Phytohabitans rumicis: one gene and its partners. The protein of the gene in region 1 interacts with the protein of each later gene in a pairwise test. Links are inferred from orthologs where the notes say so. Each region holds a gene or a part of one and is shown on either strand. Other genes may lie near its edges.

Region 1 (10,115 bases):
AGGGCAAACGGTCGTGGTTTGATCTCCAATCCACGACCGTTTGCCCTTGATCGACGCGAAAGTCCTTGATCGCGGAGCGACGGGCTCGCAGGGGCGCCGGGTGGTCAGTTGACCTTGGCTGACCTACCGAGGCGTAGCCGTTTGGGCGGCTGTAGCGTGTCGCCCGTGGTCGACATGGACGGCGCTATTGGGTTCGTCGTGGCCCGCGGCGACGCCGTGGACCGCGCACGGCTGTCGTTCCTGCGTACGGGGGCCGCGCCGAGCCAGGAGCTCCTCACCACCGCCGAGATCGGCCAGGCCCCGGACGGCGGCTGGCCGGCGCTCTGGGGCGGCGAGATCGCCTCCGTCGACGCCACCTGCTTCCGCCTCGCCGAGCTCGACGACCTTGGCGCCCTGGGCCGGCCCGCCGCCCGCCGGGCCTTCGACTGGCTGGCCAGCCGGCAGCGCGACAGCATGTGGGAAGAGGACGAAGCGCTGGCCGCCGAGGCGCCTACATGGGCAAAACCCGGCGACCCGGAGGCGCGGCTCTACCTGACCGCCAACGCCGCGTTCTGGCTCAGCGTCGCGCCCGCCAAGTACGAGGATCAGCTGCGGGCGGCCGCCCAGGCGATCGCGGCGCATCTCGGCGCCGACGGAAGCTGGCCGTCGTTCCTGGTCAGCGCGTGGCTCAGCGCCGCCGTACTGCACCGGCAGGACATGTTCTACGAGGCTGCCCGCATCCAGATCATGCTCGGTGACCGGCTGCCCCAGATGACCCCGGCCGACGTGGCGGCGATGGCGTGCACGCTGCGCCGGGTGGGCGTGGCCGCCGAGGACTGGCTCCTGGTGGCGGCCCGGCGGCGACTCGCCGAGACCCAGCGCAGCGACGGTGGCTGGCCGAGCGACGACGGGCCGGCATTCGACGTACACACGACGCTGGCGGCGATCCGCGCCGCTCGCTGAGGCGCGGCGGGCGCTTGGGCTCGCGGGGTCTCGCCGATCAAGGACTTTTGCGTCGATCAAGGGCAAACGGCCGTGGTTTGGAGATCAAACCACGACCGTTTGCCCTTGATCGACGCCAAGAGGGGGCCCTGGACGAGGGGCCCGCTACGAGCGGACGTGGCCTTCGCCGGTTACGACGTACTTGGTGGAGGTTAGTTCGGGGAGGCCCATGGGGCCGCGGGCGTGCAGCTTCTGGGTGGAGATGCCGATCTCGGCGCCGAAGCCGAACTCGCCCCCGTCGGTGAACCGGGTGGACGCGTTGACCATCACCGCCGCCGCGTCGACCCGAGCCGTGAACTCCCGAGCCGCCCCCACGGACTCGGTGATGATGGCTTCGGTGTGCTGCGAGCCGTACCGGCGGATGTGCTGGACCGCGGCGGGCAGCGAGTCGACGACGGCGGCCGATATGTCGGCGGACAGGTACTCGGTCCCGAAGTCCTCGTCGGTCGCCGGCACCACCGCGTCCGAGTAGGACCGCACCCGGTCGTCGCCGTGCACGGTCACCCCGGCGTCCGCGAAGGCGGCCAGCATCCGCGGCAGGAACGCGTCGGCGACGTCGGCGTGCACCAGCAGCGACTCCGCGGTATTGCAGGTGGACAGCCGCTGGGTCTTGCTGTTCAGCGTCACGGCCAGGGCCTTGTCGAGGTCGGCGGCGGCGTCGACGTACACGTGGCAGTTGCCCACGCCGGTCTCGATCACCGGCACGGTCGACTCCTCGACCACCGCCTTGATCAAGGAGGCACCGCCGCGCGGGATCAGCACGTCGACCAGGCCGCGGGCCCGCATCAGCTCCTTGACCGAGTCGCGGGTCGTCGCGTCCAGCAGTTGGACCGCGTCGGCCGGCAGGCCCGCGCCCGCGATGGCGTCCCGGAGTACGGCGGTGAGCGCGGCGTTCGACTTGGCCGCCGACGAGGAGCCGCGCAGCAGCGCCGCGTTGCCCGACTTGAGGCAGATGCCGGCGGCGTCGACGGTCACGTTCGGCCGGCCCTCGTAGACGATCCCGACCACTCCGAACGGCACCCGGATCTGCCGCAGCTCCAGCCCGTTGGGGAGGGTCGAGCCGCGTACCACCTCGCCGACCGGGTCGGGCAGGGCGGCCATCTGCCGCAGCGCGTCGGCCATGCCGGCGACCCGCCCGTCCGTGAGGGTGAGGCGGTCGATGATCGCGTCGGTGAGGCCGCCTTCGCGCGCCGCCGCCACGTCCGCCGCGTTGGCCTCAAGGATTTCCGGGGTACGGCTGAGCAGCGCGTCGGCCATCGCCCGGAGCGCGTTGTCCTTGGCGGCTCGGGTCGCGGTGGCCAGTTCGGTGGCCGCCTCGCGGGCCAGCCGTGCCTGCTCGTTGACTGTTAGCAAGGGACCCCTCCTATGCAGAAATCGATAATAAGGTGCCCTTCCTTGCAGCTCACAGGAGGACGAGGTCGTCGCGGTGGACTACCTCGCGCTCGTACGCGGGGCCTAGCGCCGCCGCCAGCTCACCCGTCGAGCGGCCGAGTAGCGACGGCAGCTCGACCGCGTCGTAGTTCACCAGCCCGCGGGCCACAGGGGCGCCGGAGGCGTCGACCAGGTCGACCGGGTCGCCGGCGGTGAACGCGCCGTCCACCGCCGTGATGCCCGCGGGTAGGAGCGACTTGCGCCGGGCCACCACCGCCTGCACCGCGCCCGGGTCGAGGTGCAGCCGGCCGCGCGGCGAGGTGGCGTGGGCCAGCCAGAAGAGGCGGGCGGTGGGCCGCTGGCGTACCGGATGGAAGAGCGTGCCCACCTCGTCGCCGGTCAGGGCCGGGGCGGCGAGCGGCGCGGCGGTCAGCACGACCGGGATGCCGAAGCCGGTGGCGATCCGGGCGGCCTCGACTTTGGTGACCATGCCGCCGGTGCCGACGCCGGCCTTGCCCGGTCGGCCCAGCGTGATGCCGGCGAGATCCTGCTCGCTCCGCACCTCGGCGACCTTGCGGGTGTCCGGGCGCGCCGGGTCGCCGGTGTAGAGCGCGTCCACGTCGGAGAGCAGGACGAGCAGGTCGGCGTGGACGAGCGCGGCGACCAGGGCGGCGAGCCGGTCGTTGTCGCCGAAGCGGATCTCCTCGGTGGCGACCGTGTCGTTCTCGTTGACGATCGGCACGACCCGCATGTCGAGGAGCTTGCGCAGCGTCCGGTACGCGTTGCGGTAGTGCGCGCGCCGGGTCACGTCGTCGACGGTGAGCAGCACCTGGCCGACGGTGAGGCCGTGGCGGGCGAAGCTGGCGGCGTACCGGCCGATGAGCAGGCCCTGCCCGACGCTGGCCGCCGCCTGCTGGGTGGCGAGGTCGCGCGGTCGCCGGGGGATCGACAGCGGCGCGAGGCCGGCGGCGATCGCGCCGGAGGAGACGAGGACGACCTCTCGGCCGTCGCTCGCGAGGGCACCCAGCACGTCGGCGAGGGCGTCGACACGAGCCGTGTCGAGCCCTCCGGCGGCGGTGGTCAGCGACGACGAACCGATCTTGACGACGATCCGCCGGGCTGAGGTGACTGCTTCGCGCACCCACCCATTCTCCATTGCCAGATGAACCCTAGGCTGGCGCCCGTGACCCCGGAGGAGTACGTCGAGGCGGTGCTGGCCTTGGTCGAGCGGATCCCGTCGGGGCGGGTGATGTCGTACGGGGCGATCGCCGACTACCTGTCCGACCGGTCGGGGCGCTCCTCCGCGCGGCTGGTCGGCACGATCATGGCCAGGTACGGCGGGCCCGTGCCCTGGCACCGCGTGGTCAACAACGCCGGCCGCGTGGTGCCCGGACACGAGCTGGAGGCGATGGCCCGGCTGATCGGCGAGGCCACCCCGATGCGCAACGGCCGGGTGGACATGAAGCAGGCCGCCTGGATGCCGGACTAGCCGATCGCGCCGACCCCGCCCCGGCGCGGGTCGCCGGCGGCACCGGCACGCCCCACCGCGCTGACGCCGCCGAAGTAGTGGTTCATGTCCGGCCACTGGTTGATCTCGTAGCCGGCGTCGCGCAGCGCGTCCAGCTCGTCCGCCGGGTAGCCGAGCTCGGCGTGCACGGTGTTGTCGACCACGTGGAAGCGCGGGCGGGCGATGGCCGAGGGCATGTCCAGGTCGTCGACCAGCACGCCCAGCAGGGTGTCGACGAGGGCGGTGCGGATCCGCGACGCCCCGGCCGAGCCGGCGGCCGCCACCAGGTCGCCGTCGTCGTCGACGACCACCAGCGGGCACATCATCGACTGCATCCGGCGCCCCGCCACGAGGTCCGGCGTGATCAGTTCGCCCTCGCCGAGCATCGAGTTGAGGTTGATGCCCAGCCCGGGTAGCCACACGCCGGCGCCGATGCCGAGCGTGGTGGTGATCACGCAGGCGTCGCCCTCGCGGTCCACCACCGAGATGTTCGTCGTGTCGCCGAGCCGCTGCCGGCCGTACGTGCGCAGGGCGTTGGCCACCGCGACAGCGCGGGCGGGACGGGTCATCTCGCCCAGGTCCGGGGGTAGCGCGGCGAGCGTGTCGATGGTGCCGTTGAGGTCGTGCCGGGCGTACACGTGGTAGCCGCCCAGCAGCGCGTGCCCCACGTCCAGCTCCAGCACCCGGTACGCGGCCAGGTCGGCCGGGCCGATCACCCCGCCGACCGCGCGTACGGTGTCGACGAGCAGCTGCCCGTAGCGCCCGGTGTAGAAGACCGCCGGCCCCTCCTCGGCCAGCCCGTCCAGGGCCTTGTCGAGCCCGGGATGGTGCAGCAGCTCGCCGCCCAGCAGCAGGTGGCCGCCGGGCGCGTAGATCTCCGCACCCTCCCCGGGCAGCAGCGCGGGCGCGACCGAGACCAGCGTGCGGGCGTGCGCCGCGGGCAGGACCACGCCGCTGCGGGCCAGCGTGACCGCCGGCTCGACGACGCGCTGCCAGGGCAGCCGGCCCCAGCGCCGGTGCACCTCGCCGCAGCCGGCCGGCACGCCGGGCACGCCGACGCTCGCGCCCCGATCGAGTACGTCTGCGGCACGCCGCCGAACGTCACCTCGATGGGGACCATCGGGCCCGGGGGATGTCGCCATCCAGCCCCGGCACCGAGCAGAAAAAGTCCAGACACGTCACCGTCTGTGTCGACGCGTCGTAATACGTGGCGAACCCGCCCCCACCGATCCCGGTCAGGATGCTCTCGCTGGTTGAGGTCGCGAGGACGGCGGCGACGGCGGCGTCCGCGGCCGAACCCCCGGCCGCGAGGATGCGCAGACCCACCTCGGCGGTGGCCGGGTGGTTGGCGGCGACACCGGCAGGCACCCGCATCGCCTCCTCTCGAGCCGGCGGCGCGATCCGGGCGGCCGTCGGAGCACTAATACTCACGCGCCGCAGCGTAGAACCATCTGTTGAAACGCGTGGCCTGATGGATAACATCCGCGCCCATGAGCGACGGGTTGCCGCGCAGGATCCACGTCGGATACGCACTGGGTTCGCTGGCCACAGGAACGTTCGGCACGGTGCCTGGGCTGCTTCTGCTGCCGTATCTGACCGACACGCTGGGCGTGGCGGCCGGTGTGGCGGGTCTTTTGGTGCTGGTGCCCAAGGCGTGGGACGTGCTCGTGAACCCGGTCGCCGGGCGCATCTCGGACCGGTGGGGCGGCCGGCGGCCGTACCTCCTGGGTGGTGGTTTGGCCCTTGCTGTGCTCTTCGCGGCGATCTTCGCCGCGCCGTACGGGACCGGCGCGGGCGCCGCGGCCTACGTCGCGGTGGCGTTCCTGGCGACCGCGACGGCGTTCGCGTTCTTCCAGGTGCCGTACGTGGCGATGCCCGCGGAGATGACCGACGGGTACGCGGAGCGGACCCGCATGATGACGTGGCGGATCGCGTTCCTGGCGCTGGCGATCCTGGTGTCCGGCGCGGTGGCCCCGCTCGTGGTGAGCGCGGGCGGCGAGGGCATCCCGGGGTACCGCTGGATGGGCCTGTTCAGCGCCGGGATGATCGTGCTGGGCGCGCTCGGGGTGTACTTCGGCACCCGGAGCATCCCCGCCGGGCCGGTGCGGGAGAGCGAGCCGAGCCTGCGCGCCCAGCTCGCGGTGGCGACCGGCAACCGGCCGTTCCGGCTGCTGCTGGTGTGTTTCGTGATCCAGGCCGCCGGGATCGGCACCATGCTCGCGGGGGTCAAGTACTTCGCCGATCACGTGATCGAACGCCCCGACGACGGCCCGACCGTGCTCTTCGCGTGCTTCGTCGGGCCGGCGTTGCTGGTGATGCCGGTGTGGCGCCGGGTGGGCCTGCGGGTGGGCAAGCTGCGGTCGTTCGTGTCGGCCTCGTTGATCTTTGCGGCGGGCGCGCTGCTGCTGGTCGCGGCGCCGGCCCTGCCCGCGGTCGCCGTCTACCTGGTCGTGGCCGCGGTCGGCTGCGGGTACGCCGGCCAGCAGGTCTTCGCCATGTCGATGTTGCCGGACTGCATCGCGTACGACACCGTGCGCACCGGCCGCCGGCAGGCCGGCGTCTTCACCGGCCTGTGGACGGCCGGGGAGACCCTCGGCCTCGCGCTCGGCCCTGGCATCTACGCGCTGGTCCTGCAGCTTTCCGGGTACGTCTCGTCGGCCAGCGGCGAGGCGGCGGCGCAGGACGGCACGGCTCGGCTGGGCGTGCTCCTCGGCTTCACCGTCCTCCCCGCCGTGGTGGTCGCGCTGCCGGTCCTGGTGATGCGCGGCTACGACCTGACCGAGGAGCGCTTGTACGGTGACGTCCATGTCGTTGCCGAGGGACGGCCTGCCGGCTGAGCAGGTGCTGGAGGAGATCCGGGCGCTGCGCGCCGCCGACCGCCCGACCCACGGCGGCCGCCTCTTCGCGTACGTCTACGACCCGGGCCTGCCCGGCCTCGACGCGCTGGCCCAGTCGGCGCACGAGGAGTCCGCGCACGTCAACGGCCTGGACCCGACCGCGTTCCCGTCCCTGCTGGCGATAGAGAACGTCCTGGTCGGCGCGGCGGCCACGCTGCTCGGGGGCGGGCCCGAGACGGTCGGCAGCGTGACCGGCGGTGGCACCGAGTCGCTGATGCTGGCGGTGAAGGCGGCCCGGGACGGCGCACCGTCCCGGCAGCCGCGCCTGGTCGTGCCGGCGACCGGGCACGCGGCCTTCGCCAAGGCGGCGCACTACCTGGGCGTGGCGCTGGACGTCGTACCCGTGTCGCCGCAAACCCTGCGCCCGGCGGTGGCCGACGTCGCGGCGGCGATCGGCCCGGACACGGTGCTGGTGGCCTGCTCCGCGCCGTCGTACGCGCACGGCGTGGTCGACCCGGTGGCGGGCATCGCGGCGGCGGCCGCGGAACGCGGGGTCCGCTGCCACGTGGACGCCTGCTTCGGCGGCTGGACGCTGCCCTACCTGCGGCGGCTCGGTGTGGACGTGCCGCCGTTCGACCTGTCCGTCCCCGGGGTCACGTCGATCTCGGTGGACCTGCACAAGTACGCGTACGCGCCGAAGGGCGTCTCGGTCCTGCTGCACCGGGACGCCGACCTGCGCCGGCCGCAGTACTTCGCGTACGCGGACTGGCCCGGCTACCCGATGGTCAACCCGGTGATCTCGTCCACCCGGTCGGGCGGGCCGATCGCCGCCGCGTACGCCGTGCTGCGGCACATCGGCGACGAGGGCTACCTGGCGCTCGCGGCGCGTACGTGGGAAGCCGTGCGCGGACTGGCCGCCGCGGTGTCCGCTGTGGACGGATTGCGCCTCGTCGCGCCGCCCGAGTCCACTGTGGTCTGTTTCACCTCGGACGTTCTCGACATCTTTGTCCTCGCCGACGAGTTGGCCGCCCGTGGCTGGCACACCCAACCGCAGTTCGCGTACGGCGAGCTGCCGGCCAGCATCCACCTCACGGTGACCCCGTCGGTGGCGCCGCGGGTGGGCGAGTTCGGTGCGGACCTGCGCGACGCGGCGGCGGCCGCCCGCGCGGCCGGCCCGGTCTCGCTCCCGCCGGTGCCGCTGGACGCCCCGCTGCCCGCGCTGCTGGCGGCCCTCGGTGTCGGCCCCGGCGGTCTGCCGGAACGGATGGCGACCATCAACACCCTGCTCAACGCCGCCCCACCGGCCGTACGCGAGGCGCTGCTGGTGGACTTTCTCGGCCACTTGCAGCGCCCCGCGTACTGATCACTTGCGGCGGTAGTCGAACGAGAGGCGGTTGTTCGCCTTGGCGAGGTCTGGCACGAACGTCCCTACGGCGTTCATCCCGGACACCTGCACCGTGGCGGTGCCGTTGAACGGCGCGGTCGCCTCCATGCTGAACTCGAACACGCACGTCCGCCGCTCGCCGGCGTGGACGATGCCGAACAACTGGCAGCGAGGTCCGGGCTCCACCTCGCCCTGGCAGGTGTCCCATCCGGTGCCCTCGTGCCGCACCTCGCGGTCGAAGCCGAAGGTCACGTCCACCCGCTCCGCGTCTTGCGGCCCGAGGTTCCGGACGTTCACGGTGATGGTGCCGTGCAGGCGGCCGTCCGCGGCGTTTGGGGTGAGCACCAGGTCGGTCACCTCGACGGACAGGTCGGTGGAGTTCGGGTTGCCGGTGAACGCGGTCGGCCAGCCCGTCTGTTGGAAGCCGGTGCCGTTCCACACGTACGTCCGCGTCTGCTTCTGTATCTGCTCCTCGTCCACGTCGCAGCACGGCTGGACGTCGCCGACCTGTACCCGGACCGTCCGCGGTCCCGAGACGGCGGCCTCGATGAGCCAGCCGATCTCGTCGCCGGTGCGCACGACCTGGCCGAGCGTCACGATCCGGCCCGCCTTGTCGCGGTCGAACACGACCACCTGCTGCATGTCGGTGTTGCCGGGCGAGCAGGCGAGCGTGGCCACGGTCTCCTCGGCGCCGTCGCCGTCCGCGTCCCCGTGGATCACCGCCCCCAGCCACGGCTTGCTGGAGGTCTTGCTCCCGGCCAGTCGAACGTTCTTCGTCAGGCACGACGCGGGGGCGCCTGACTGCCACCGCGGAAGGGTCACGGTCGCCGCGAGCAGTTGCGCCCGGGAGATCCGGCCGTCCGGCACGGCCGATGGGGTGGCCGGTGGAGTCGCCGTCGGGGTGGGAGGCACGGAGGGCGTCGGTGACCCCGACTCGGCGGGCGCCGGCCCGGGGTGCGAGTCGCGGCTGAGGGCGGCGAAGCCGGCGACCGGCGCGACCACCAGCACGACGGCGACGGCGGCGAGCGTGGCGGCGGTGACCTGGCGCCGGCGGCGCACGGTGATCCGGACCGCCCCGGGCCCGCCGGCTCGATCTCCGGCGTGAGGTCCGCGCGGTACTGGGCGAAGATGTCATCAAGCTGGTTAGTCACGGCGGCTCTCCTCCGTGTGCTCGGTCAGCAGCGTGGCGAGCGCGGCTCGGCCGCGGTGCAGCCAGGACTTGACGGTGCCTTCGGCGACCCCTTCCTGGCGGGCGATCTCCGCGACGGACATGTCGGCCAGGTGGTGCAGCACGACGGCGCGCCGCTGGTTCTCCGGCAGCCGGGCCAGCGCGGCGGTCAGCGCGACCCGGTCCGGGTTGGGCCCGGCCACGTGCTCTTCGCGCTGGTGCCGCAGGTACGCGCGGGCGGTACGGAGCCGGCGCCACCGGCTGGCCGCGAGGTTCCAGGCGACCCGGCGCACCCAGGCGACCGGGTCGTCGTACCCGATGATCTTGCTCCACCGCGCGTACGCCCGGCAGAACGCCTCCTGGACCAGGTCCTGCGCCTGAGCCAGGTCGCCGGTGTACGCGGTCAGCTGCACCGTCATCGCCCGGAAGTGGGCGTGATAAAAGCCGTCAAAGTCGATCTCGGTCATTCCCCGTCCCACATCCGGCGGTGCCCCGTCAAGGCGTGGTGGCGTCGACACCTGCACAGTCCCTCCCCGTGTCAATCCCGTCCTCCTCGTTGAGCGCGCTTAACACGCGTCATCGTTCGGCCGGGTTGCGGGCGCGAGGGCTGTGATTGACTAGTGTCGTGCAGTTGCCAGCAGTGCTCGGCGAGCCGATCCGGTTCGTGCTCAACTGGGGTCGGCGCTACTCGCTGTGGGTCTTCAACTTCGGCCTGGCCTGCTGCGCCATCGAGTTCATCGCTACCAGCATGGGCCGGCACGACTTCATCCGGCTGGGCGTGATTCCGTTCGCGCACGGCCCGCGCCAGGCCGACCTGATGGTGGTTTCCGGCACCGTCACCGACAAGATGGCGCCCGCCATCAAACG
Region 2 (10,184 bases), 2.3 Mb from region 1 along the record:
CGCGGGCCGGAGGCAGCGGCAGATGCCCCTTGTCGAAGGTCTGTGCGTATCGCTCGGCGTTGGCGAGCAGTTCGTCGGTGACGGTCATGGCCAGCTCCCATCCGGATCACTTACACCTATCTACCCGATAGGAATTATCGACCATGGTCATGGTTCCCTCCACCTCACCGGGGCAGAAATTAGTGCGTACTTCCGCTGCGCCGTCATGGCTGCGCAGAATTCGATCGCCAGAAACGACAACCGCGATACGGAGCGAACCAACGATGACTGTGCAGGCCCCCGACCTCGACGAGACCTTCGCTATCCCGGCGGGTGCGGCCCAGCTGGACCGCGCGGCGGCTGCCTTGTGCGGCAACGGCTAGCGACGCCGCGGGCCGTCCCCTGACCCAGACCGTCCACAACACTGGCGGCAGCCCTTCACCGAGGTACGCATCGACCCCGAGCACGTGATCGGCTCGCTGGCACCGGCGAAGCTGACGCCCCTGGCCACCGTGATCACCCCAGCGATCCAGGCCGTCTTCGGCCACTTCTACCTGGGCATCGCGGAGGGCGCGCTGGCCGTCGCCCGCGACTACACCCGTACCGTCTCCCGCCCGTGGGTGCTCAGCGGCATCGACGCGGCCACCCGCGAGCCGTACGTCCTGTCCACGTACGGCAGCTTCGCCGCCCGCCTGGACGCGGCGGGCGCCCTGGCCGACCGGGTCGCCGCCCACCTCGCCGCGGCCGTCGCGCGCGGACCCGCGCTGACCTGGGACGAACGCGGCGAGGTCGCGGCGGCCGTGGCCCGGCTCAAGGTGGTCGCCACCGACGTCGCGCTGGACGTCACCGCGGGCATCTACGAGGTGACCGGGGCCCGCGCCACCAGCAATCGGTACGGCCTCGACAGATTCTGGCGCAACGTGCGCACGCACACCCTGCACGACCCGGTCGCCTACAAACGGCGCGAGGTCGGCGATCACTACCTCAACGGCGCGTACCCCGAGTTCACCCTCTACACCTGATCCGAAGGCCCACCACCTCCCGGACTTGACTCGCGAGCGAACTCAGTCCACTATTCCTACATATCAAGTGGGAAAGATCGGAGAACGGAGTCAGGTCGTGTACGTGTCCGCGCGGACCGACTACGCCGTGCGCGCCATGCTCGCCGTGGCGGCCCACCATCCGGAGTTGGCGAAGGCGGCCGATCTGGCCGCGAGTCAGGACATCCCGTACGCGTTCCTGCAAGGCATCCTGCTCGATCTGCGCCGGGCCGGCCTGCTGCACAGCCTGCGTGGGGCCGACGGTGGGTACGCCTTGACCCGTGCGCCGCAGGACATCACGGTGGGCGACGTGCTGCGCGCCACCAATGGGGCGATTACGACGGTCCGGGGGCTCCCGACTGCCGGCGCCTCGTACCACGGCGTCGCCGCCGGACTGAGCGAGGTCTGGCTGTCGGTGCACCGGGCGATCGAGGGCATCGTCGACAGCGCCAGCCTCGCCGACCTGCTCGCGCCCGGCCGTCCCGCGGCCGTACCTAACTCTTGAAAGTCTGTCGACTAGATGGGATATTCGGTCGAGAGTTGCCGCCGCTGGCATCGAGGCCCGGCAGGCGCTCGTAGTCGCTGACGCTTCACTCTTGTTTGTCCATATTCCCGACCTTTTCGCTCGGAGATATATATCGCGCGGAGACGCGCTGAAGGAGGATGGGTTCCCATGAAGATTCGGACCAGAGCGGCCGCCGCTCTCGCCCTCGTCGCCAGCTTGGCGCTGTCGGCCTGCGGTGGCGATGGAGGAGGGGAGTCGGCCGGTGAGTCCGTGACGCTGAACATCGTCGGCTTCGCCGTCCCCGAGGCGGCGAATAAGGCGATCGCCGCGGAGTGGAACAAGACCGACGCGGGCAAGGGTGTCAAGTTCAAGACCTCGTACGGCGCGTCCGGTGACCAGAGCCGCGCGGTGGTGTCCGGGCTGAAAGCCGACTACGTGCACTTCTCCGTGACCAGCGACGTGACCCGGCTGGTCGACGCCGACCTGGTCGACGCGGGCTGGAACAGCGGGGCGAACAAGGGCATCGTGTCCTCGTCGGTCGTCGTGCTCGCGGTGCGCGAGGGGAATCCCAAGAACATCCAGGGCTGGGACGACCTGATCAAGCCGGGCATCAGCATCGTCACGCCCAACCCCGCCTCGTCGGGCGCGGCCCGGTGGAACGCGCTCGCCGCCTGGGGTCACATCACCGCCAACGGCGGGACCGACGCGCAGGCGCAGGACTACCTCACCAAGCTGTTCGCGAACGTGGTAGCGCTGCCCAACAGCGGTCGGGACGCTACCACCGCGTTCCTCGGCGGTACCGGCGACGTCCTGCTCGCCTACGAGAACGAGACGATCCTGGCCCGCCAGAACGGTGAGAAGCTCGACTGGGTCCTCCCGTCGACGACCATCCTGATCGAGAACCCGGGCGCGGTGCTCAAGAACGCCAACCCGAAGGCGAAGGAGTGGCTGGACTTCGTGCTGGGTCCGCAGGGCCAGCGCCAGTTCGCGCTCAAGGGCTTCCGGCCGATCATCGACGGCGTCGACACCAAGGGTGTCGAGGGGGCGATCGATCCGAACAACCCGTTCCCGACCCCGCAGAAGCTGCTCACCGTGGACAAGGACTTCGAGAGCTGGTCGGCGTTGTCGAAGAAGTTCTTCGATGAGGACGCGGGTCTCGTCACCAAGATCATTACCGCGTCCGGGAAGGCGCAGTGACCTCGACCGCACTCGCTCCGGACCGACCGGCGGCCACCCGCCGGTCGGCCCGGGGCGGCCTGCCGCTCACCCGGGTCTCCGGCCTGGGCCTCGGGGTGGCGATGCTGTGGTTCAGCCTCCTCGTGCTCATCCCGCTGACCGCTGTGGTGGTGACGGCGTCGGAGGGCGGCTGGGGCGGCTTCTGGCGGGCGGTGACCAACGAGCAGTCCGCCGCCGCGATCCGGCTCACCGTCGGCACCGCGGCGCTCGTCACGGTGGTCAACATCGTCATGGGCACGCTCATCGCTTGGGTGCTGGTGCGCGACCGGTTCTTCGGCAAGCGAGCCCTCGAGGTCCTGATTGACATCCCGTTCGCGCTACCGACGATCGTCGCCGGCCTGGTGCTGCTGTCGCTGTACGGCCCGGACAGCCCGCTCGGGATCAACATCGCCAACACCCGGGTCGCGGTGTTCCTGGCCTTCCTGTTCGTCACGCTGCCGTTCATCGTGCGTACCGTGCAGCCGGTGCTGGCCGAACTCGACCCCGAGGTCGAGGAGGCGGCGGCGTCGCTGGGCGCGAGCCGGCTCACCACGTTCCGGCGGATCATCCTGCCCAGCCTGACCCCGGCCATCGCTGCCGGCGCCGCGCTGTCGTTCGCCCGCGGGGTGAGCGAGTACGGCTCGCTGGTCCTGCTGTCCGGCAACCTGCCGATGCGCACCGAAGTCGCCTCGGTGCGGATCCTCAGCAGCATCGAGAACGACAACCCGGACAGCGCGGCGGCCGTGGCCGCGGTGCTGTTGGCGATCTCGTTCGCCGTCATCGTCATCCTCGACGTTATCCAGCGAAGGGTGGTGCGCCGTGGCTGACCGCACCGCCGCGGCCAAGGTCCGAGCGGGTCGCCAGGGCCCAGGTCGGTACGTCCTGCGCCTCGTGGTGACCGCGTACCTGTTCCTGCTCGTCGCGTGGCCGCTCTACCTGGTCGGGCGCAACGCGTTCGAGGACGGCTTCACCGACCTGAACGCGATCCTCGACGACCCCGATGTGGTCCACGCGCTGAAGCTCACCGTGGGCATCGCGATCACCGCCGTCGTCATCAACACGGTGTTCGGCGTCGGTATCTCCATGCTGATCGTCCGCTACGACTTTCCCGGCAAGCGGCTGCTCAACGCCCTGCTGGACGTGCCGCTGTCGATCTCGCCCATCGTCGTCGGCCTCTCGCTGGTACTGGTCTACGGCGGCCGCGACGGCTGGTTCGGGCCGACCCTTGAAGCGATGGGCTTCCAGATCATCTTCGCGGTGCCGGGCATGGTGATGGCGACGGTCTTCGTGGCCCTGCCCCTGGTGATCCGGGAGGTCGTGCCCGTCCTGGAAGAGATCGGCGACGAGCAGGAACAGGCCGCGCGGAGCCTCGGCGCCAACGCGTTCCAGACCTTCCGCCGGATCACCCTGCCCGCTATCAAGTGGGGCGTCACGTACGGGGTCGTGTTGAGCCTCGCCCGTTCACTCGGCGAGTTCGGTGCGGTCAAGGTCGTGTCCGGCAACGTGCTCGGCCAGACCCGCACGGCCACCCTCGTGGTCGAGGAGAAGTACCTGAACTTCGACCGCGGCGGCGCCTACGCCACCGCGTTCCTCCTCGCCCTCGTCGCGGTGGCCGCCATTATCGTCGTCTCCGTCATCCGGCCGAAGGACAACCGTTGAGCATCGAGATCACCAACGTGGGCAAGCGCTTCGGAGACTTCGTCGCGCTCGACAACATATCCGTGAACATCCCGGCCGGCCAGCTCACCGCGCTGCTGGGCCCCTCCGGCGGAGGAAAGTCCACCCTCCTGCGCATCATCGCCGGGCTGGAGCGCACCGACACCGGCAAGGTCCAGATCGAAGGCATCGACGCGACCGACTTGCCGCCGCAGAAACGCAACGTGGGCTTCGTGTTCCAGCACTACGCGGCGTTCAAGCACCTGTCGGTACGCCGCAACGTGGCCTTCGGCCTGGAGATCCGCAAACGCCCCAAGGCCGAGATCCGCCGCCGCGTCGACGAACTCCTCGCCCTCGTACACCTGGAACAGTTCGCCGATCGGCTGCCCTCGCAGCTGTCCGGCGGGCAGCGCCAGCGGATGGCGCTCGCCCGCGCCCTGGCCGTCGAGCCGACGGTGCTTCTGCTGGACGAGCCGTTCGGCGCCCTCGACGCCAAGGTCCGCAAGGAGCTGCGGGACTGGCTGCGCCGCCTGCACGACGAAGTGCACGTCACCACCGTCTTCGTCACCCACGACCAAGAGGAGGCGCTCGAGGTCGCCGACGAGATCGTCGTCATCAACGAAGGGCGGATCGAGCAGATCGGATCACCCGACCAGCTGTACGACGAGCCGGCCAACGACTTCGTCATGCGCTTCCTTGGCCCGGTCACCCAACTGGGCGACCAACTCGTCCGCCCGCACGACCTGCAACTCCACAGCGGCGCGGCGGATCCGGCCGGCGTGCCGGGGCAGGTCACCAGGATCACCCGCATCGGCTTCGAGATCCGGGTGGAGGTGACCACGGCCGACGACCAGGCGGTCACGGTGACGCTCACTCGCAACGAGTTCCTGGATCTGGGCCTCGAGCTCGGCACCGCGGTGTTCATCCGGATCGCGCCGCATAGTCCTACCACGACAGTGACACAAACGGGCGAGTCGTCCGCCGAACCCGCGAGCCTCGCCCCATCCCGCTAAAGGAAGCCGATGTGGGCTGTGATGTCGCGGGACCGGGAGATGGTGTCCGGCGCCACGACGGCGGTGCGCTCACCGCAGTTGACCGGCGATTCGGCGCAGCCCGGCGCGGATCCGCGGCTCGCCGAGTTCAGGTAGCAGCGCGGCCATGTGTTCGGCGGCCAGGGCGGCCAGGAGAACGTGTGCGGCATGATCCGGGTCGGGTACGCCGGCCAGCAGGATCGCCAGGTGCCGGTGCCAGAATCGGTAGGCCCCGATCCGGTAGCGGGCGCCGGGTGCGGCGGTCTCCGACATCCGTACCAGGTCCAGGTGCTCCAGTAGGTAGTCCAAATAGGCGTCGAGGAATGCGGTGAGCCGTTGGGCCGGGGGCGCCCCGGGGCCGAGTGGCGGCGGTCCGTGCAGGATGGCCTCCTGCAGCACCCGCTCGCGCGTGTCGAGCAGCGCAGCGGCTAACCCGGCCTTGTCTCCGAAGCGGCGGAACAACGTGCCCTTGCCTACCCCGGCAGTGGCCGCGATCTCGTCCATGGAGACCGTGGCCACACCGTGCTCGGCGAAGAGCCGGGCGGCCGCGTCGAGTACGGCCGCCCGGTTGCGCGCGGCGTCCGCTCGTTCCTTGGGCGGCGGGCTACGGAGCAGTTCCAGAGGCATTGCAGAACCGGACCGTGGTCCGCTACTGTCTCCAGGCATAACCGGACTATAGTCCGATCCCCTTGGAGGTAGCGACATGACCGCACTGATCACCCGAGACGAACTGAAGGCGGCGATCGGCGCCGGGACCGTCACCGTTGTCGACGCGCTGGGCGGCGAGTACCACGCCAAGCAGCACCTGCCCGGCGCCATCGCCCTGCCCCCTGCCGAGGTGGACGCGCAAGCCTCGGCCCTGCTGCCGGACCGCGACGCCGCGATCGTCACGTACTGCTCCAACCCGGCCTGCCCTAACAGCGGACAGGTCGCCGACCGGCTCACCGCCCTTGGCTACACCAACGTCCGCAAGTATCGCGAGGGCATCGAGGACTGGACTGCCGCCGGCCTGCCCACCGAATCCCTCTGAGGCCAGCCAGAGCCGTTGACCGCTGGCGGCGGCTGAGCAGCAATGCCAGCCGCCGCTGGTCGTCCTCGCCGGCGCCCGGACACCCACCTCACGCCCTTAGCGGCGGGTGCTGCCGCCGTCCGCGACGATGATCTGGCCCGTGATGAACGCCGAACAGCACGCCCGCCGCCGTACGCACCCGGGTCCGCATCCCGCTGCGCTTCCCCGACGCCTACTCCGTCACGACGGAGGCCGTCACGTTCCGCGGCCTGGTCGACGGGGCGGAGCACGTCGCGCTCGTGCTCGGTGACCTGTCCACCGCCCGGCCTCCGCTGGTGCGGCTGCACTCTGAGTGCCTCACCGGGGACGTCTTCGGCTCGGCCCGCTGCGACTGCGGCCCACAGCTGCGCAAGGCCGTGCAGCGCATCGACGCCGTCGGCGGCGTGCTGCTTTACCTGCGCCAGGAGGGCCGCGGCATCGGTCTGTACAACAAGCTCGACGCGTACGCCCTGCAGGACGCCGGCCTGGACACCTATCAGGCCAATATCGCCCTCGGCCTGCCCGAGGACGACCGCGACTACACGGCGGCCGCGCAGATGCTGACCGCCCTCCGCGTCACCGAGCTGGACCTGCTCACCAACAACCCCGACAAGGCGCAGCAACTGCGCGACCTGGGCATCACCATCGCCGAGACCGTGCCCACGGGCGTACACGCGACCCCCAGCAACCTGAACTACCTGCACGCCAAGGCCCAGCACACCAACCACACCATCCCGCTGCCCGAGCTGACCCGCGTGGTCGAGAAGACCGGCCCGGGCGTCACCCGGTTCCGCCCCGGGGACCGCGTCTACGGGCAGTTCATGCGCCTTCCGCAGGGACAGGGCTCCTACGCCGAGTACGTCCTCGCCGAAGAGGACGGCAAGATCGCCCACATCCCCGAGACCCTGTCCTTCGGGGGACGGCCCCAGATGTCAGGGTCTTGCTGCTTTGGGCGCGGCCGTGGACTGGCGCACGATCAGGTCGGTCGCCAGCTGAATGTGCATGCCGCGTGGGTTTTGGCCGTTGATGAGCTGGATGAGCATCGTGGCCGCTGTCGAGCCCATCTCCGAAAGGGGCTGGCGTACGGTCGTGAGGCTGGGGGAGATCAGCTTGGCGGCGTCGACGTCGTCGAAACCGACGATGGACAATGCGTCCGGCACCGGAAGCTTGAGCGTGTGCGCGGCTTGGAGCGCCCCGAAAGCGAGCCGGTCGTTGAACGCGAAGATGGCGGTGGGCGGGTCCGGCTGGCGCATGAGGTCGAGCGCCGCTTCGTAGCCTCCGGCCGATTCGGTGTATCCGCTCACCCGTACGAGGCTCTGGTCGAGACCGATCCCGGCTTGTTCGAGTGCTTCCCGGGTACCGTGCAACCGCTCCCTGGTGCTGAAGAAGTGGGACTCACCGGTGATGATCGCGATCCGGTGGTGGCCCAGTGCGAGGAGGTGCTCGATGGCGTGGCGGGCTCCCATCGCGTTGGTCGCCGTGACCCATGGCATGGGAGCCGTCACCTGGTCGGTCGGGTCGATGATCACGAATTTGAAGCCGCTGTCGTAGAGGGCGGATATCTCCCAGTTGGACCGCGCCGGCAGGAGCAGGAGAGCGCCGTCGACCCCTGTCCGCACGAACTCGCGGATGGCGTCGGTTTGGCGGTCTCCCTCGTGCTGGGTCGTCTCCAGGACGAGGCTCAGCCCGGCGTCATGGATCACCTGCGCGGCACCGGCCAGGATCCGAGCGAAGTACTCGGCCTCGATGCGGGGCAGGGTTACCGCGATGCGTCCGGTCTGGCCGGTCGAGAGCGCTCGCGCTGGCTGGTTGCCGGTGAAGCCGTGCTCGCGAGCGAGCCGGGCGATGACGGATCGGGTGGCGGCGGACACACCGGGCTTCCCGCTCAACGCGCGGGACACCGAGGCCACCGACACCCCAGCCATGCGGGCAAGGTCCTGCATGGTGGCTGGTTCGCCCGCGGTCATCCACTGCTCCTGATCTGACGTCGGCCCACCGACCCGCGGCGGCTGACACCCGCGAGCGCAATCGGTTGCGCACAGTTTGCCACAACCCCTGGCGGGCCGGACAACCCCGCCGAGGGCTTGTACCACGTCGATCCGCAGGTCGTTGACGTCTCGCGCAGGGTGGTGATACGTTCCACGGCACGCAAGCGGTTACGTAGTCTTTGCGTACACGTAACAGTTACCGCCGGCAGCCGCGGCGGCGGACCGCATCCGTCGCTGTCAACGCGGCTTGTGGCTACCCCATAGACCGAGGATCACCAACGACGAGGAGACCTCATGAAACGATTCAGGTATGCGGTGGCCGTTGCGGCCGCTGCCGTCCTTGCCCTCACGGCTTGCTCGGCGAACAACGACACTGGCGGCGGGGACAGCGGGGTGGCGGCCGACGGGACGGCCACGGTCAAGGCGAAGGAGCTGACCGTCTGGACGAGCACCGGTGATCAGCCCTACGTTCGCGAGGCGTACAAGAACTTCGAGCAGAAGTTCGGCGTCAAGGTGAACCTCGTCGAGATCACCGCGGACGGCCTGGAAAACCAGGTGCAGACCAAGTGGGCCAGCGGCGACCGGCCGGACCTGTTGGAGTACCACGCGACAGCGCTGTTCTGGGCGCTCAACCCGGCGAAGAACATGATCGAGATGTCGAACATGCCGTACGTCCAGCGGTCCGGGGAGCTCTACAAGACCGCGGGCTCGCTCGACGGCAAGATCTACGCCGCGATCACCGTCGGTCCGGGGTTGTTCGGCATGTACTACAACAAGAAGGTGCTGGCGGACGCCGGACTCAGCGCGCCAAAGACCTACGCCGACCTGGAAAACATCTGCACCACGCTCAAGCAGAAGGCGCCCGGCGTCGCCACGATCTACGAGGCCGGTGGGTCCCAGTGGCCGACGCAGATCCAGATCCTCATGAACCTCGCCGGCGCCGAAAAGAGCCAGAACTACTCCGGAGAGTTGCTCACCAAGAAGGCGACCCTGGACGACCCCGCGGGACCGTTCGTCGCGGCGCTCACCCAGTACAAGAAGCTCCAGTCGATGGGCTGCTTCAACAAGGACGCGACCACCGCCAAGTCCGAGCCGTCCTTCAAGGCGCTCGCCGACGGCAAGGCGGCGTTCCTCCCGCAGTCCACCAGCTCGCTTCCGCAGCTGACCGCGGTGTACGGCGACGATCTCGCCAAGGCCAGCGCCGCGATCGGATGGGCGTCGCCGTCGGCGAGCAGCACGACGTCCGCCTGGTCGCCGTCCTTCAACGGCACCTGGTACGTGCCGAAGACCGGCAACGCCGACCGCGAAAGCACCGCGCTGGCCTTCATCCAGTGGATCACCACGGACGGGTACCAGGACTATCTGACCTCGACGAAGCGGTTTCCGGCGTTGACCGGCGCCACGGCCACGACACCGACGGGCATCAACCAGGAGTTCTGGAACGCCTACGAGGCAGACAAGGCACTCGCCGTCAACGCCAACCTCGTCGGCTTCAGCGCCCAGTTCCCTACCTTGATGTCGGGCCTGCTCAGCGGGCAGTACACGCCCGAGCAGGCCGCCAAGCTCGCCCAGGAAGCACTGGCGCAAGGGGCGAAATCGGCACACGTGACGGGCTGGTAGAAGCCTGCGATGACGTACGCGCCGAGTGACACCGCGCCGGCGGCGCAAGGCAGGGCCGAGCCCTCCCTTGCGCCGCGGCGCCCGCGTCAGCGAAAAATCGGA
Region 3 (10,179 bases), 1.4 Mb from region 1 along the record:
CACGCCGTACCAAGTCCCCCGCCAAGCGGCACCGGAGCCGGCCAACAAGACGTACGTGCTGGACACGTCGGTGTTGCTGTCCGATCCGGCGGCGTTCTACCGCTTCGTCGAGCACGAAGTGGTCCTGCCCTTGGTGGTCATCTCCGAGTTGGAGGGCAAGCGACACCATCCCGAGCTGGGCTGGTTCGCCCGCCAGTGCCTGCGCATGCTCGACGAACTGCGGATCAAGCACGGCCGGCTGGACGCCCCGCTCCCGGTGAACGAACTGGGCGGCACCCTGCGGGTCGAGCTCAACCACGCCGACCCGTCCGTCCTGCCGCAGGGCTTCCGGAACGAGTCGAACGACGCCCGGATCCTGTCCGTCGCCCTCGGCCTCGCGGCCGAGGGGCGCGACGTCACGCTGGTCAGCAAGGACATGCCGCTGCGGGTCAAGGCCGCCTCGGTCGGCCTGCACGCCGACGAGTACCGGCACGGCCAGGCCAGCGACCCGACGTGGACCGGCATGGCCGACCTCGAGCTGGGCGAAGGCCAGGTCAACCAGCTGTACGCCGGTGAAGCCCTGGACGTCGACGAGGCGGCCGGGCTGCCCTGCCACACCGGCCTGGTGCTGCACTCGCCGCGCGGCTCCGGGCTCGGCCGGGTGCTGCCCGACAAGACGGTACGGCTGGTGCGCGGCGACCGGGAGGCGTTCGGGTTGCGCGGGCGCTCGGCGGAGCAGCGAATCGCGCTCGACCTGCTGCTGGACGAGTCGATCGGGATCGTCTCGCTGGGCGGTCGCGCCGGCACGGGCAAGTCCGCGCTCGCCCTCTGCGCCGGCCTGGAGGCCGTGATGGAGCGGCGCCGGCACAAGAAGGTCATCGTCTTCCGCCCGCTATACGCCGTCGGCGGCCAGGAGTTGGGCTACCTGCCCGGCTCCGAGGCGGAGAAGATGTCGCCGTGGGCCCAAGCTGTCTTCGACACCCTTGGCGCGGTCGTCCACGAAAACGTCATGGAAGAGGTCATGGGCCGCGGCCTGCTCGAGGTCCTGCCGCTGACCCACATCCGTGGACGGAGTTTGCACGACGCCTACGTGATCGTCGACGAGGCGCAGTCGCTGGAGCGCGGCGTACTCCTGACGGTGTTGTCCCGGATCGGCCAGGGGTCGCGGGTGGTGCTGACACACGACGTGGCTCAGCGCGATAACCTGCGCGTCGGCCGGCACGATGGCGTGACTGCCGTGATCGAGGCGCTCAAGGGGCACCCGATCTTCGCGCACGTGACGTTGACCCGTTCCGAGCGGTCACCGATCGCGGAGGTCGTCACCGACTTGCTGGAGGACATCCCGCGGTAGCGGCGGTAAAAGTCCGTATTCGCCCCGATAAACGGCGTGGCGCAGGTCACAAAGATGGCCTGCGCCTCCCCATCCGCCTCACCGTGCGCAATGGTGTCCTGCGGGCACCCGTGCACCACTGGTAACCCTGTGGAGCTGGATGCCTACGGCGTGGAGCAATCGAACCCCCGATGGTTCTCCGCGCCGTGTCCTTGCCCCGACGAAGGGACCTCTTCGTGAGTCGGCTGTGGAGCCGGTTCGGACTCCGAGCGCTCGCCGTCATGTTGCTCCTTGTGGGCGTTACCGGCGGGGCATACCTCGGTCAGGACCGGAAGATCCAGCAGCAAGGCGTGAGCGCCCAGCTCGCCCTCGACGCGGACCAGGAGGAATTGCAGTACCTCAAGGATCGGCACCGCGAGTTCATGGCCGACAGCGCTCAGCAGCGCGAGGCCGAGCGGATCGCCGCCGAGAAGGCGGCCGCGGCAGCCAAGGCGGAGGCCGAGCGGGCCCGCAAGGCGCAGGAGGCGGCCAGCCGCAAGAAGCGCGAGGCGGCCGAGGCGAAGGACGACACCCCGGCGAAGCCGTACACGGGTCCGATTCCGGCGTCTTGCAACGAGTTCAGCGGCAACCGCAAGACCGGCTGCGCGCTGATGATCGCCGCGGGCTTCAAGATCGACCAGTTCCCGTGCCTGGACAAGCTGTGGACGAAGGAAAGCGGCTGGAACCACAAGGCCCGCAACTCGTCGTCCGGTGCGTACGGCATCGCGCAGGCGCTGCCCCGAGCAAGATGAGCTCGGTCGCGGACGACTGGGAGACCAACCCGGCGACGCAGATCAAGTGGGGTCTGAGCTACATCAAGGGCCGGTACGGCGACCCCTGCGGGGCGTGGGCGCACTCCCAGGACGTGGGCTGGTACTAGCTGGCGTTTCGTTCGCCGCGCGGCGGCATGGATGACCCCATAATGGGCAAACTGGTCCATTTCGGGGGAACGCACATGCGAGCTTGGCGGTGGATCGCCGCGCTGGTCGCGGCCGCGACGGTGACATCGGCCTGGGCGGGACCCGCCCAGGCCGATCCGGCGCCGGCGCCGCCGATCGAGATCGTCGGAGGGGTACGCGCCGAGCCGGGCCAGTTCCCGTGGGCGGTACGCCTCTCGGTGGGCTGTGCCGGTGCGCTCACCGCCCCGCGGGTCGTCCTGACGGCGGCCCACTGCGTCAAGGGCACCGGCCTCGACAGCAGCATCACGGTGACCGCTGGCTCGGTCGACCAGCACTCGCCGGACGCGATCCGGGTGAAGTCGACGTACGTCAAGCGGGCCCCCGGCTTTCGCGACGCCACCCGAGGTGACGACTGGGCGCTGATCCAGCTCGCCGAGGAGCTCGACCTGCCCCTCCTCCCGCGCGCCGCCGACAGCGCGTACGACCGCGGCACGTTCACCGTCGTGGGTTGGGGTGCGACCCGTGAGGGCGCGACCAGCCAGCAGCGCTACCTGCGCGCGGTGGACGTGCCGTACGTGTCGGACCGGGCCTGTGGCCGGGCGTACCGCGAGGCCGGCTACGAGTTCGTGTCCCGCGACATGCTGTGCGCGGGTGACACCCGGCGTGGCGGCATCGACGCCTGCCAGGGCGACTCCGGCGGGCCGATGGTCCACCGCGACGACGCCGGCGAGTGGGTGCAGGTCGGCATCGTGAGCTGGGGGATCGGCTGCGCCCGCCGCGACTACCCGGGCGTTTACACGCAGGTTTCCGCGTTCGTTGAGGCGATCGAGCGGGAGACCCGGGCCTTGAGCTAGCGGGCAATACTGGGGCGTGGCTTTCGACGGCACCACTCCCAGCGGTGACCCGAACCGCTTCGGCACCGAGGCGTTCTATGCCGCGCTCGGCCGGGCGTTCGTCGCGATGTGCGCGATCGTGCCGGTGCTCTTCGTCATCGAGGCGTGCGACGGCTGGCTCAACAACTCGTTCGACGCGGCCGGTGGCATCGTGCCGCGCCGCATCAACGGCCTGGACGGCGTGTTCTTCGCGCCGTTCCTGCACCACGGCTTCGACCACCTCTACAGCAACAGCGTGCCGCTGATCCTGCTGGGCACGTTCGTGCTGGCCGCGGGCGGGCGCCGGTTCCTCTACGCCACGATCTTCATCGTCCTGGCGAGCGGCCTCGGGGTGTGGTTCACCGGCAGCCCCAACACGGTGGTCGTGGGCGCCAGCGGGGTCATCTTCGGGTACCTCGGCCTGCTGCTCATGCGCGGCCTGGTGGAGCGGAGCTGGTGGAACCTGGGGGTCGTCGTCCTCGTCGGCCTGCTCTACGGCTGGCAGCTGCTCGCCGGCATCCTGCCGGGCGATCCGCAGGTGTCCTGGCAGGGCCATCTCTTCGGCTTTCTGGGCGGGCTGGTGGCCGCGATCCTCTTCCGCCGGCGGCACCCGCGCTACGACGATTACTCGGCGGGTACGACGTTCACCTTGCCATGATCGGTGAGACGGTCCTTGCCGCGTACGAGGGAGTGTGCCTACCGTCGGGTCCTGCACGTCAGACGAAACGATGGCGGTGAGTGAATGCGCGAGATCGATGTCGCGATAGTGGGTGCCGGACCGACCGGTCTCTTCGCGGCGTACTACGCCGGGTTCCGCGGGCTCTCGGTGGCGCTGATCGACGCGCTTCCGGAGCCGGGTGGGCAGGTCACCGCCATGTACCCGGAGAAGGCGATCTTCGATGTCGCGGGCTTTCCGGTGATCAAGGGGCGCGACCTGGTGGCCAACCTGGTCGAGCAGGCCGCGCCGTTCAACCCGGAGTACATCCTCGGTGCTCGCGCCGAAGAGCTGTCCTACGTGGATGACCGGCCGGTGCTGTCGCTCGGCGGTGGCGACAAGCTCCTGTGCGGGGCCGTCATCATCACCGGTGGGCTGGGCAGTTTCAGCCCCCGCCCGCTGCCCGCCGCGGACGTGTTCGAGGGCGGCGGGCTGGTCTACTTCGTGCCCCGGCTCGCCGAGCTTGAGGGCCACGACGTGCTGATCGTCGGCGGCGGCGACTCGGCGTTCGACTGGGCGCTGGCGCTGGAGCCGCTGGCCAAGTCCGTGACGCTCGTGCACCGCCGGGAAAAGTTCCGCGCGCACGCCTCGACCGTCGCCCGGGTGCAGCAGTTGCCGGTACGCATCGTGGTCAACGCCGAGGTCACGAAGGTCCACGGCGGCGACCGGATCACCGCCGCCGACATCACCGTCAAGGCCGGCGGCACCGAGACCGTGCCCGTCGACACGGTGGTCGCCGCACTCGGTTTCACGGCGGATCTCGGCCCGCTCGCCGAGTGGGGCCTGGACCTGGACAAGCGCCACATCCTGGTGGACAGCACCATGGCGACGAACCGCCCGCGAGTGTACGCGGCCGGCGACATCGCGGAGTACCCGGGCAAGGTCCGGCTGATCGCGACCGGCTTCGGCGAGGCGGCCACCGCCGTCAACAACGCCGCGGTGGCGATCGACCCGTCGGCCCACCTCTTCCCGGGCCACTCCTCCGACGCCGGCTGACATGCATGCTTCCCCCGCGGCTGCGCCTCTATCTCCTGTGGACGCTGGTGGCGACCGCGTGGTGGACGGCGTTCACGTGGGTCAGTGCGCTGCGCACCCAGCAGACGCTGCGGGTCAGCGGTGACTTTGCGTCCACATGGGACCTGCTGTACGGCGAACTTGTCGTCGCGCTGCCCTGGGTGCCGATCACGGTGTTCGCGCTGTGGCTGGCCGACCGGTTTCCTCTCGGCGGCCCGCGCTGGTGGGCGATCCCCGTCCAGCTCGGCGGCCTCGTCGTGGCGATCGCGGCCCGCGCCGCCGCGCTCGCCGCGCTCAAACCCAAGATGGGCTGGTGGCTGGACTTTGCGACCACGCGCGAGATGCTCGCGTACCACCTGCAGACCGACGTGTTCACCTACGTGCTCATCCTTGCGGCGGCCCACGCGGTCTACTACGCCCGCGCGCACCGGCTGCGGGAGCGGCAACTGGCCCGCGCCGAGCTGGCCGCGCTGCGCGCGCAACTCCAGCCGCACTTCCTCTTCAACGCGCTGAACACGATCGCCGCCCTGGTGCCGGAAGACCCGGACAAGGCCGACCGGATGATCATCGGGCTGGCCGGCATGTTGCGGCGCTCGCTGGAGAGCGACGGCCGCCTGGAAGTCCCGCTGCGCACCGAGCTGGAGGTACTCGCGTCCTATCTGGACATCGAGCAGGCCCGGTTCGAGGATCGGCTCAAGGTGGCCTGGCAGGTGGAGCCGGAGGCGCGGAGCGCGCTCGTACCGCCGCTCGTCCTGCAACCGTTGGTGGAAAACGCGATCCGGCACGGCCTGTCGCCGCGGGCCGCGGCCGGCACACTGTGGCTCACCGCCGGCCGCCAGGGCGACTGGCTCAAGCTGAGCGTCGCGGACGACGGGCTCGGCCTGACCCACGGGGCGCTCCGCGATGGGATCGGGCTGGCCAACACGAGGGCCCGCCTGCGCCAGCTCTACGGCGACCGCCACGAATTCACCATCGCACCGCGGGACGGCGGGGGAGTCGACGCCACCATTTCGGTGCCGTACCGGACAGGGGACCGGCGATGATCCGTACCCTCATCGTGGACGACGAACCGCCGGCCCGCCGGCGCCTGCGGTCCCTGCTCGCCGAACGGTCCGATGTGGAGGTTGTCGGCGAGTACGGCACGGCCCGCGCGGCCGTGGCGGCCATCGAGAAGACCAGGCCCGATCTGGTGTTCCTCGACGTGCAGATGCCGGAGGGCGACGGCTTCGGCGTCGTGGAGGCCCTCGGCGGTGAGCACGCGCCGGCGATCGTGTTCGTGACGGCGTTCAGCGAGCACGCGGTGCGGGCCTTCGACGTGCGCGCGGTCGACTACCTGATGAAGCCCTTCGCCCGGGAACGACTGTGGGCGGCCCTGGACCGGGTGCGCGACCAGCTCCCGGACGCCACGCCTTCGGCGGTCGGGCCGCTGCGGCGGCTGCCCGTCGATGTCGGACGGCGCATCCGGCTCGTCGACACGGACCACATCGACTACCTGCGCGCCGAGGGAAACTACGTTCGGGTGTACGTCGGCAGCCAGTCCTACCTGGTCCGGGAGACCCTGACCGGGCTGGCCGGGCGGCTCGACCCGGACCAGTTCCTGCGCGTGCACCGATCGCTGGTCGTACGGCTGGACCGGGTCCGCGAGATCGAGACGCTCGACCATGGTGAATTCGTGCTGCGGCTGGACGGCGGCACCGCGCTCATCACCGGTCGCAGCTTCCGCGAGCCGGTGCGGCTGGCGCTCGGCCTGTCCCGCTGACGCTCCGGTTCGTCCGCGCCGTCCGCCGGCTCGTCCCATCGCGCCCCGATGCGACCCGGCCCGCCCGTAGCGTTGCTGGTGCACGCACTTGGGAGAGATCGGGCCGGCGGCCGAGGGCAGCCGCCGGCCCGATCGGTGTGTGCTTCTCCTATGCCAGCTCGGCGAGCGGGCGGCCATCGAAGTCGACCGCCGAGTAGCGGGCGAGCTTCTCCAACCGGTGGTACGAGTCGATGACCCGGATCGTGCCGCTCTTGGACCGCATGACGATCGACTGCGTGAACGCCCCGCCGGCCCGGTACCGCACGCCCTTGAGCAGGTCACCGGTGGTGATGCCGGTGGCGACGAAGAAGCAGTTGTCGCCGGTCACCAGGTCGTCGGTGGTGAGCACCCGGTCGAGGTCGTGCCCCGCGGCGAGCGCCTTTTCCCGTTCGGCGGCGTCGCGTGGCCACAGCTTCGCCTGCATCGCGCCGCCCATGCACTTGAGCGCGCAGGCGGCCGTGATGCCTTCCGGCGTACCGCCGACGCCGACCAGCACGTCCACATCGGACTGTTCGCTCGCGGCGGAGATGGCGCCGGCGATGTCGCCGTCGGAGATGAAGCGGATCCGGGCGCCGGCCTGGCGTACCTCCCGGACCAGTTGCTCGTGCCGCGGGCGGTCCAGGATGCAGACCGTCACGTCGGAGACGCCGGAGTTCTTGACCTTCGCGACGCGGCGCAGATTTTCCGTCACGCCGGCGTTGATGTCGATGACGTCCGCGCAGTCGGGGCCGACCGCGAGCTTTTCCATGTAGAAGACCGCGCTCGGGTCGAACATCGCGCCGCGCTCGGCCACGGCCAGTACGGCGAGCGCGTTCGGCATACCCTTGCTCATCAGCGTGGTGCCGTCGATGGGGTCGACGGCGACGTCCACCTCGGGTCCGGTCCCGTCGCCGACCTCTTCGCCGTTGAAGAGCATCGGGGCGTTGTCCTTCTCACCCTCGCCGATGACCACCACGCCGCGCATCTGGATCGAGTTGATCAGCTTGCGCATGGCGTCGACTGCGGCCCCGTCGCCGCCCTCCTTGTCGCCGCGGCCGACCCAGCGACCGGCGGCCATCGCGGCGGCCTCGGTGACCCGGACCAGGTCCAGGGCGAGGTTGCGGTCGAGGTCCTGCGGGATACGAGCCTCGGTCATGACGGGTCCTCCTCGCGACGCTGCGGGGCGCTGGCTTGCCTAAATCCTGTCATGATCGAGGGGTGAACGCCCGTTCGGGGCGAGTACTGGGATGATGGTTACGTGGATCAGCAGACCGTCGCACCGCCGCCGTCGACCAACACGCGCCGCCCGCGCGACATGGTGCTGTCGATGGCCGTGCTTCTCGTACCGGTCCTGATCATCGTGCTGATCTACCGCGTCGTGCAGGGCGGCGACCAACCGGTCAAGGTCGACACCGCGCCCGCCCTCGACCAGGCGCGCTCCGTGGGCGCGTTCCCAGTGAGCGAGCCCTCCGGGCTCGACGACGGCTGGCGGCCCATCAGCGCGACATTCCAGACCGCCGACGGGGGCAAGGTCCTGCGCATCGGGTACGTCACGCCGTCGGGCGCCGGGGTGCAACTCGTGCAGAGCGACGTACCGGCCGAGCGGCTGCTGCCGGCGGAGCTGACCGGGAGCGGCCAGCCGCGCGGGGCGACCGACATCGCGGGGCAGAGCTGGCAGCGCTACACCGCCCGCCCAGGTGAGCAGGCGCTGGTGCTCCTGCAACCCGACCGCACCGTGATCGTCGTAGGCAGCGCCGAGGAAACCGAACTCCGCATCTTGGCCACCGCCGTCACCTAACCCGCCGCCCCGATCAGTGCCCGCCGCGCCGACCAAGCCCCGTCGCGCCGATCAAGGCTTTCTGCGTCGATCAAGGGCGAATGGCTGTGCTTTGATCTCCGATCCACGACCGTTTGCCCTTGATCGACGTAGAAAGCCTTGATCGACGCGGCCAGGGAGACGCGGGCGAGGGAGGGAGAGGCGGACGGAGGGCTAGCAGGGAGGCGGGCTAGGACGCGGGTTCGGCGTCGCGGGCCGCGCGGGCGGCGTCCAGGCGGGCGCGGGCGCCGTCGAGCCACCGCTGGCAGACGTCGGCGAGCTGCTCACCGCGCTCCCACAGCGCCAGCGACTCCTCCAACGAGCCGCCCCCGGCCTCCAGCCGCTCGACCACGGAAGCCAGCTCGGCGCGGGCCTGCTCGTAGCTCATCTGCGGCTCACCCATGGACGATCACCCTACCCGCGCCCCTTGCGTGAGTACGGCGCCCCGTTGGGTGTTTCGCCGCGAGTAGGGGCGTGGAAGCCTTCACGTAGATCCCGCAGTCACTGATCGCGGCGGGCGGCCGCGTAGGGGACCCTACTCAGGCGTCGCCGGCGCCACGCGAGCGGAGAGTGCGCCCTCGGCCAGGCGTACGTGTACGAGGTCGCCTTCCGATACCTCTGCTGCCCGCCGGACCACGTGGCCGTCCTCGCGCTGGACGATGGCGTACCCGCGTTGCAGGGTCGCGGCCGGGGACAGGGCGCGCAGGCGGGCGAGGGTGTGGTGCAGCTCACCCGTGGCCGTGCTGAGCCGGTGGGCCAGGCAGCGCGCCGCCCGGTCGCGTAGCGCGCTCACCTCCGTGGCGCGTTGCTCGATCATGACGTGCGGCCGGGCCAGGACGGGGCGGGTGCGGATCGCGTCGAGCCGGTGCTGCTCGCGGTCGAGCAGGCCGGTGACGGCGCGGTTCAGGCGCTGCCTGGCCAGCCCGATCAGGCGCAGCTCCTCGGCCAGGTCGGGCACGATCCGCTTGGCGGCGTCGGTGGGGGTCGAGGCGCGTACGTCGGCCACGTAGTCGACCAGCGGCGTGTCGGTCTCGTGGCCGATCGCGCTGACCACCGGCGTACGGCAGGCGAAGACCGCCCGGCACAGCGCCTCGTCGGAGAACGGCAGCAGGTCTTCCACGCTCCCGCCGCCGCGGGCCAAGATGATCACGTCGATCGTGTCGTCGCCGTCGAGCACCTTCAGCGCGTCGATCATCTGCGGTACGGCCGTCGGCCCCTGCACCGCCACGTTGATCACCCGGAACTCCACCGCAGGCCAGCGCCGCCGCGCGTTCGTGAGCACGTCCCGCTCGGCGGCCGAGGACCGGCCGGTGATCAGCCCGATCCGGGACGGCAGGAATGGGGGCCGGCGCTTGCGCTCGCGGGCGAAGAGGCCCTCGGCGGCGAGCAGTTTCTTCAGCTTCTCCAGCCGGGCCAGCAGCTCGCCGAGGCCGACCTGGCGGATCTCGTCGGCGCGCAGGCTGAGGGTGCCGCGGGCGGCGTAGAACTCCGGTTTGGCGTGCAGGACGACGCGGGCACCCTCTTCCAGGGAGGGTGCGCCAAGGTCGAGTACGTCACGGTTGGTGGTGACGGTCAGGCTCAGGTCGGCCGAGGGGTCACGCAGCGTGAGGAAGACGGTGGACGCGCCGGGGCGCCGGCTGATCTGGGCGACCTGCCCGTCCACCCACACCCAGCCGAGCTTGGCAACCCAGGCGCCGATCTTCTGGCTGACCACCCGGACCGGCCACGGCTCCTCGGG

The links.
Region 2: the proteins of Prum_RS16525 (region 1) and Prum_RS06030 interact in binary tests that used the Escherichia coli proteins (3 or more experiments, as listed by UniProt). The link is inferred for Phytohabitans rumicis from one-to-one orthologs.
Region 3: the proteins of Prum_RS16525 (region 1) and Prum_RS23460 interact in binary tests that used the Escherichia coli proteins (3 or more experiments, as listed by UniProt). The link is inferred for Phytohabitans rumicis from one-to-one orthologs.

What each region holds. Positions count from the first base shown.
Region 1 is NZ_BLPG01000001.1:3,731,937-3,742,051, reverse strand. Bases 211-3,141 are described here. They hold Prum_RS16525 (glutamate-5-semialdehyde dehydrogenase), read right to left. Parts: upstream 2,335-3,141; coding sequence 1,087-2,334; downstream 211-1,086. Other genes in these bases: proB (glutamate 5-kinase), read right to left, coding at 2,384-3,141; Prum_RS16530 (prenyltransferase/squalene oxidase repeat-containing protein), read left to right, coding at 211-942. In the rest of the region: more of Prum_RS16530, read left to right, coding at 166-210; more of proB, read right to left, coding at 3,142-3,493; Prum_RS16515 (MGMT family protein), read left to right, coding at 3,536-3,841; Prum_RS53835 (gamma-glutamyltransferase), read right to left, coding at 3,838-4,911; Prum_RS53830 (gamma-glutamyltransferase), read right to left, coding at 4,961-5,290; Prum_RS16505 (MFS transporter), read left to right, coding at 5,350-6,696; Prum_RS16500 (pyridoxal phosphate-dependent decarboxylase family protein), read left to right, coding at 6,665-8,059; Prum_RS16495 (hypothetical protein), read right to left, coding at 8,060-9,139; Prum_RS16490 (SigE family RNA polymerase sigma factor), read right to left, coding at 9,224-9,715. UniProt on the Escherichia coli protein: Catalyzes the NADPH-dependent reduction of L-glutamate 5-phosphate into L-glutamate 5-semialdehyde and phosphate. The product spontaneously undergoes cyclization to form 1-pyrroline-5-carboxylate.
Region 2 is NZ_BLPG01000001.1:1,478,922-1,489,105, reverse strand. The notes cover bases 3,402-6,401. They hold Prum_RS06030 (sulfate/molybdate ABC transporter ATP-binding protein), read left to right. Parts: upstream 3,402-4,394; coding sequence 4,395-5,408; downstream 5,409-6,401. Other genes in these bases: Prum_RS06020 (rhodanese-like domain-containing protein), read left to right, coding at 6,130-6,401; Prum_RS06025 (TetR/AcrR family transcriptional regulator), read right to left, coding at 5,478-6,053; Prum_RS06035 (sulfate ABC transporter permease), read left to right, coding at 3,559-4,398; cysT (sulfate ABC transporter permease subunit CysT), read left to right, coding at 3,402-3,566. Also shown: Prum_RS06060 (beta-class carbonic anhydrase), read right to left, coding at 1-88; Prum_RS06055 (acyl-CoA dehydrogenase family protein), read left to right, coding at 447-1,001; Prum_RS06050 (RrF2 family transcriptional regulator), read left to right, coding at 1,099-1,524; Prum_RS06045 (sulfate ABC transporter substrate-binding protein), read left to right, coding at 1,693-2,721; more of cysT, read left to right, coding at 2,718-3,401; more of Prum_RS06020, read left to right, coding at 6,402-6,456; Prum_RS54945 (LacI family DNA-binding transcriptional regulator), read right to left, coding at 7,407-8,399; Prum_RS06000 (ABC transporter substrate-binding protein), read left to right, coding at 8,757-10,082; Prum_RS05995 (carbohydrate ABC transporter permease), read left to right, coding at 10,092-10,184. UniProt on the Escherichia coli protein: Part of the ABC transporter complex CysAWTP involved in sulfate/thiosulfate import. Responsible for energy coupling to the transport system.
Region 3 is NZ_BLPG01000001.1:5,174,791-5,184,969, forward strand. What follows is about bases 4,753-7,747. They hold Prum_RS23460 (LytR/AlgR family response regulator transcription factor), read left to right. Parts: upstream 4,753-5,887; coding sequence 5,888-6,607; downstream 6,608-7,747. Other genes in these bases: Prum_RS23450 (NAD(P)/FAD-dependent oxidoreductase), read left to right, coding at 4,753-4,830; Prum_RS23455 (sensor histidine kinase), read left to right, coding at 4,836-5,891; glpX (class II fructose-bisphosphatase), read right to left, coding at 6,756-7,747. In the rest of the region: RNA 5'-3' helicase PhoH2, read left to right, coding at 1-1,330; Prum_RS23440 (serine protease), read left to right, coding at 2,304-3,101; Prum_RS23445 (rhomboid family intramembrane serine protease), read left to right, coding at 3,118-3,777; more of Prum_RS23450, read left to right, coding at 3,862-4,752; more of glpX, read right to left, coding at 7,748-7,781; Prum_RS23470 (DUF4245 domain-containing protein), read left to right, coding at 7,884-8,423; Prum_RS23475 (exodeoxyribonuclease VII small subunit), read right to left, coding at 8,632-8,844; xseA (exodeoxyribonuclease VII large subunit), read right to left, coding at 8,977-10,179. UniProt on the Escherichia coli protein: Member of the two-component regulatory system BtsS/BtsR, which is part of a nutrient-sensing regulatory network composed of BtsS/BtsR, the low-affinity pyruvate signaling system YpdA/YpdB and their respective target proteins, BtsT and YhjX.